2 regions of the Neorhizobium sp. USDA 3394 genome follow, and region 2 is predicted to be linked to the other one. Evidence: predicted binding sites of a transcription regulator. Region 2 holds the regulator's gene; the other holds the start of a gene.
What was found. The regulator LexA, encoded in region 2, represses DNA repair genes until DNA is damaged. The targets are predictions, from matches to a motif close to TGTTCNNNNTGTGTTCNG.

Region 1 (3,340 bases), 1.4 Mb from region 2:
TGTCCTCCAGGCAGGCGATGTCGCCTATTTCAAGGGCCGGACCTGGGCCACCTGGCGGATCGACAAATATCTGAAGAAGGTCGCCTTCATCCGCCGGCCTTTCCCGAAGCCGATCGCCATGCTTTTCCGCCTGCGCAACATGTTGCGGGCAAAGACGCAGGTCGGCATCTCCGCGTGATATCGGCCGGATTGCAGTTGCCTTTGGAAGCCCGCCATCCTACATCAGGCGGGCCAATCCTAGGGGGCTGAAGTCATGGCGAAAATCCGCAAGGTCGCGTTCCAGATGGACCACATCTCCGGCATCAATATTGCCGGCGATTCCACCTTCGCCATGGCGCTCGAGGCGCAGGCGCGTGGCTTCGAACTGTTTCACTACACTCCCGACCGCCTGACCATGCGCGACGGCAAGATCTTCGCCGCTGTCGAACCGTTGCAGGTACGCGACGTCAAGGGCGATCATTTCACGCTCGGGGAGAAGGAACGCATCGACCTCTCGGAGATGGACGTCGTTCATCTGCGCCAGGATCCGCCCTTCGACATGGGCTATATCACCTCGACGCATCTGCTCGAGCGCATCCACCCGAAGACGCTTGTCGTCAACGATCCGGCCTGGGTGCGCAACTCGCCGGAGAAGATCTTTGTCACCGAATTCGCCGACCTGATGCCGGCAACACTGATCAGCCGCGATCCGGGCGAAATCGCCCGCTTCCGGGAAGAGATGGGCGATATCATCCTGAAGCCGCTCTACGGCAATGGCGGTGCCGGGGTTTTCCACTCCGCCCGCGACGACCGCAATTTCACCTCGCTGCTCGAAATGTTCGGCCAGATGTATCGCGGCGAACCCTATATCGCCCAGGCCTATCTGCCGGCCGTGCGCAAGGGCGACAAGCGCATATTGCTGGTGGATGGCGAGCCGGTCGGCGCGATCAACAGGGTTCCCGCCGAACACGACAGCCGCTCCAACATGCATGTCGGCGGCCGCGCCGAGGCGACCGAGATCACGCCGCGCGAGAAGGAAATCTGCTCCCGCATCGGACCCGCCCTGCGCGAACGCGGCTTCATCTTCGTCGGCATCGATGTGATCGGCGACTACATGACCGAGATCAACGTCACGTCCCCGACGGGCATCCGAGAAGTCAAGAAGTTCGGCGGCGCCGACGTCGCAAGCCTCCTCTGGGATGCGATCGAGGCAAAACGCGCCTGACGAAGGCAAGGCGTTTAGGATACGGATCGCCTTTGTTCTCGCGATACAACCGCCTGCAATCCACATGCAGCGGATGCGTGAAATTGTTCGTTCAATGTTCTTGTTCCATTCTTATTTCTATGCCAGATTGCAATTCCTGGCACGGAAAGCGTGTATCGCTGGCGTCCCGGACATGAAGTTAGGGGCGGGGTGGATATGGTTTCGCGCGTCAGCACGGTCGCATTCCAGGGCATAGAAGGCGTTCCGGTCGACGTGCAGGTCATGGTCGGGCCGGGCAAGATCAACATGCATATCGTCGGCCTGCCGGACAAGGCGGTAGCCGAGAGCCGCGAGCGGGTGCAGGCGGCATTGCACGCCTCGGGACTTGCCATGCCGCCGAAGAAGATCACCGTCAATCTGGCGCCGGCCGACCTTCCGAAAGAGGGATCCCATTTCGACCTGCCGATCGCGCTGGCACTCATGGCGGCGCTGGGCGCCGTTCCCGGAGATGCGCTTACCGGTTATGTGGTGCTTGGGGAACTGAACCTCGACGGCACGCTTGCGCCTGTGGCCGGCGCACTTCCGGCGGCAATTGCCGCCAACGCCCTGGGAAAGGGCCTGATCTGCCCGGCCGACAGTGGCGCGGAAGCCGCCTGGGCCGGCGCCGATATCGATATCGTCGCACCGCGCAGCCTGATCGCGCTTGCAAACCATTTTCGTGGCACCCAGGTCATCTCGCGTCCACAGGCGGCGATCCGCGCCTTGCCCGCCAACTTGCCGGATCTGGTCGATATCAAGGGTCAGGAAAGCGCCAAGCGGGCGTTGGAAGTCGCCGCCGCCGGTGGGCACAACCTTCTGATGGTCGGCCCTCCCGGCTCCGGCAAATCCATGCTGGCGGCGCGGCTGCCCTCCATCCTGCCGCCGCTCTCGGCCGCCGAGCTGCTGGAAGTGTCGATGATCCATTCGATCGCCGGGCAACTTTCCGGCGGCAAGCTTTCCGACCGCCGGCCCTATCGCACGCCGCATCATTCGGCCACCATGGCGGCACTCGTGGGCGGCGGCCTGCGCGCCAGGCCCGGCGAAGCGTCGCTTGCCCATCACGGCGTGCTGTTCCTCGACGAATTTCCCGAATTCTCGCCGCAGGCATTGGATGCGCTTCGCCAGCCCTTGGAAACCGGCGAGTGTATTATCGCCCGCGCCAATCATCGGGTTTCCTATCCCGCCAGCATCCAGCTCGTCGCCGCCATGAACCCGTGCCGCTGCGGCATGGCGGGCGAACCCGGCCATTCCTGCGCCCGTGGGCCGAAATGCATGTCGGACTACCAGGGGCGCATTTCGGGTCCGCTGATGGACCGGATCGATATCCGCATCGACGTGCCGGCGGTCTCGGCCGCCGATCTCATTCGCCCGATGCCGGCGGAAAGCAGCGCCGACGTCGCCAGGCGCGTGGCGGCAGCACGTGACAGGCAGCGGGAGCGTTTCGAACATGCCGGTTTTCCACGGGTACTCACCAATGCCCGCTGCTCGACGGCATTGATCGAGAAGATCGCCGAACCCGATCCGGGCGGCCTCCAGCTACTCAGGGATGCGGCGGAAAAGCTCAAGTTCTCGGCTCGCGGATACCACCGCATATTGAAGGTCGCCCGCACGCTCGCCGATCTCGACGGCAAGGACACCGTCGGCCGCATCCATCTCGCCGAGGCGATTTCCTACCGCATGGTCGGCGAACGGCTGGCGACGGCCGCGGCGTGAGGCAGAAGGTTAGGGATGGGGTTGCGAAGGCCGGTAGGTGGCGATGAATTAGCTCTGCGGCCAGGGCAGGCGGTCACCGATGGCCAAGCTCCACTTGGGCGGACCGCGCTTAGGCAGACGCGGATAGCATACCCTTCCGTCGTCATCCTCAGGTCAAGCCCGAGGACGACGACCTGAAGAAGTGCAGCTAACCCCCCAACCCCTCAAACAGCGCCGTCGACAGATAGCGCTCGGCGAAGGACGGGATGATGACGACGATGGTCTTGCCGGCATTTTCCTCCCGGCTGCCGACTTCGATAGCGGCCTGCAGCGCCGCACCGGAGGAGATGCCGACCGGTACGCCTTCGAGCCTGGCCACCAGTCGGGCCATCTCCATCGCCTCACCGCTGTTGACGGTGATGATCT
Region 2 (3,340 bases):
TTTTGCCTTTTCCTCTTATTTCGATGGCATCGGTGCGGTTGGATTTTTCTATGGACGGCCGAAAAAGCAGGCTGCCGTCCAATCGGACCGGAGCTGGGTTGGGCAGGTCGAAACCGGGCTTTTCGATCTGCGCAGCGCAATCGCAACCCGTATCCGGGAGACCGTGCCCGGAGATCCCGGCGCCTTTGCCGCGGCGATCGTCACGGACGAGCGCCGGGCGATTTCCGAAGACACCACCGAGGCGCTGCGCCTGTCGGGCCTCGCCCATATCGTCGCCATTTCCGGGCTGAACATGGCGCTGGCCGCCGGCATCTTCTTTGTCGGCGTGCGCACCGTGCTTTCCGTCTTCACGGGCTTCGCCCAGGCCTATCCGGTCAAGAAGATCGCCGCATTCGGCGCGCTGATGATGGCGACGGCCTACTACCTGATCTCCGGTTTCGGCGTTTCCGCCGAGCGGGCCTATATCATGATGGCGATCATGCTGGTCGCCGTGCTTTTCGATCGCCCGTCGATCAGCCTGCGCAATGTCGCGCTGTCCGCTTTGGTCATCATCGCCATGTCGCCCTCGGAAATACTGGGACCGAGCTTCCAGATGTCGTTTGCCGCCACCGCTGCCCTGGTCGCCGGCTACGCGCTCTGGAAACACAGGGCGGAACGCCGTGATCCCGAACCTCTGCCATTCCGTCACCCTGTGGTGACGCCGCTGTTGGCGTCCTGGAATTTCGCGGCCGGCGTCTTCGTGACCTCGCTGATCGGCGGCATCTCGACGGCGATGTTCTCGGTCGAGCATTTCCACCGTATCGCCACCTACGGCCTTGCCGCCAACCTCGCCGCCATGCCGATCATCTCCTTCGTGGTCATGCCGGCGGGGCTGGCCGGCATGCTGCTGATGCCGTTCGGCCTCGATGCTCCCTTCATGAAGCTCATGGGCCTCGGCCTGGAGTGGGTGATCGCCATTGCCAAACACATCGCGGCCTGGGGCGGCGATGTCGGCACAGGGCGGCAGCATCCCTGGTTCCTGGCCGTCGCGACGGCAGGGTTTCTGCTGCTGACGCTGCTGAGGACGAGACTGAGACTGATAGGCCTACCGCTGATGGCGACCGCTCTGCTGCTTTCCTGGCAGGAGCGGTCGATGCCCCTCCCGGACATCCTGATCTCGGAAGACGGGACGATGGTCGCACTTGTCGATGGAGAAGGGGTCGCCACCAATCGCGCCCGCCCGCCCGACTTTGTCTACGACCAATGGAAGAGGGCACTTCTGCTCGGCGATCCCACCAAGCCCGAAATGTCGCCACCCAGGGACAAGCCTCCCGACGAGAGGCCACCCGACGACAAGCCTCCCGGCGAGAAAACCAACGGGCGCCGCGAACTGACACCGCAGGAACTCGAAACGGCAAAATCGAGTATAAAACAGGCGCCTGCCGGCCGCTTCACCTGTGAGCCGACCGCCTGGTGTGCGGCAGGCACCGGCAAGGGCATCGTCATCGCTGTCGAGGATAGCCGTTATGCAGGCGCCGCCTGCGATGCCGCCAATCTTGTCATTGCGCCGCGTGCCCGCTTCGACCAATGCCGGTCCGGCGCCCTGATGATCAATGGTGCCACGCTTCGCAAGGCGGGCGCCCTGGAGATTTTCCTCAACGGCGCGACCGACATTCGGCGCTGGCAGGCCCGTGCGGCCATGGCGGGCGCAGACCGTCCCTGGAGCAGGCACCGCCACTATGATTGGCGAAGCCAGGCGTTCGACAGATCGTTGCCGGAACCGCTCCGGCGGATGATCAATGATAACGGCGGATGAGACCGACGAGCTTGCCCTGGATTTTCACCCGGTCCGGCCCGAAGATGCGGGTTTCGTAGGCGGGGTTGGCGGCCTCGAGGGCGATCGATGCGCCGCGGCGGCGGAAGCGCTTCAGCGTCGCTTCCTCGTCGTCCACCAGCGCCACAACGATATCGCCCGGATTGGCCGTATTGCTGTTGCGGATGATCACGGTGTCGCCGTCCAGGATGCCGGCCTCGATCATCGAATCGCCCTTGACCTCGAGCGCATAATGTTCGCCTGAACCGATCATCTCGGCTGGCACCGCGATGTCATGCGTGTTGTTCTGGATCGCCGAGATCGGCACGCCGGCGGCGATGCGGCCCATGACCGGAACGGTCGTGGCGTTCGAAGAGTCGTCGTTGGCGGCGGGTTTCTGAGGCGCCGCGACCGGCTGCGGTTTGCCGAGGCTGCCCTCGATGACGCTTGGCGAAAAACCGCGCCGCGGCTGCATGCTCGGCGAATAGGCTTCCGGCAGCTTGATGACTTCGAGCGCCCGGGCCCGGTTCGGCAGGCGGCGGATGAAGCCGCGTTCCTCAAGTGCCGTGATCAGGCGGTGGATGCCGGACTTGGATGCGAGGTCGAGAGCGTCCTTCATTTCGTCGAATGACGGCGGGACGCCGGATTCCTTCATGCGTTCGTGAATGAACAGAAGCAATTCCTGTTGTTTGCGCGTGAGCATCTTTTGGCACCCTCAGAGTCGGAAACAAATCCAGAACAGACACTATATGTTCCATATGTGTTCCGCAAGTCCCTAAATTTTCGTGAAGTATGATGATTTTTTCTTCATAGATGCGTGCCAGATATCTCGTGTCTCACCACTTGCGCGGCGCGAGCCCGCTGCCAAAGTAGCTATGCGATTCCAATCCCGGGGGCCCTCGCGTGAACGCAAGACCGATCGATCATCTCGTGCTGCCGGTGGCGGGACTTACCGCTGCGCGTTCCCGGCTCACGAAGCTCGGTTTTACAGTTGCGCCCGACGCTTTTCATCCTTTCGGCACAGCCAATGCTTGTGTGTTCTTCTCGGATGGCAGCTATCTGGAGCCGCTGGCCCTTGCCAATCGCCGCCATGCGAGCGCTGCCGCCAAGCGCGGCAACGTTTTTACCGCACGCGATCTGGCCTTCCGCGGGGCACGCGACAGGCAGGGCTTCTCGGGGCTCGTTGTCGCCACGGGCGACGCGATGGCCGATCACGCGCGTTTCAAAATGCGTGGCGTCTCGGCAGGCGACGTGCTGGAATTTTCCCGCGGGATGACCTTGCCCGACGGCTCCGAAACCGAGGCGAGCTTCCGGCTGGCTTTTGCGGCAGATGACCGGGCACCCGACTTCCTGATGTTTTCCTGCCAGCGCATCAACCCTCTGCCGGCCGATCGCGGCGAACTGGAGCGCCATTCCAATGCGGTCTTGGGGCTGGGCGAGATCATTCTGTCGGCATCGGCGCCCTCCGATTTCTCAGCCCTGGCCGAGCAGGTGCTGATGACAAAGGCCAAGCCGGAGCCTGCATCGCTCGAGCTTGCCGCGGCCAAT

Region 1: the regulator LexA is predicted to act here: its motif matches at 1,289-1,306, upstream of ACZ9EJ_RS16630 (YifB family Mg chelatase-like AAA ATPase).

The regions. Positions count from the first base shown of each region.
Region 1 covers NZ_JBWCDU010000001.1:3,369,890-3,373,229, reverse strand. The annotation lists gene ACZ9EJ_RS16640 (cupin domain-containing protein) at 1-178, shown strand, start outside; gene gshB (glutathione synthase) at 254-1,204, shown strand; gene ACZ9EJ_RS16630 (YifB family Mg chelatase-like AAA ATPase) at 1,400-2,935, shown strand; gene cysK (cysteine synthase A) at 3,123-3,340, opposite strand, start outside.
Region 2 covers NZ_JBWCDU010000001.1:1,942,786-1,946,125, reverse strand. The annotation lists gene ACZ9EJ_RS09225 (ComEC/Rec2 family competence protein) at 1-1,795, shown strand, start outside; gene lexA (transcriptional repressor LexA) at 1,776-2,495, opposite strand; gene ACZ9EJ_RS09215 (VOC family protein) at 2,696-3,340, shown strand, end outside.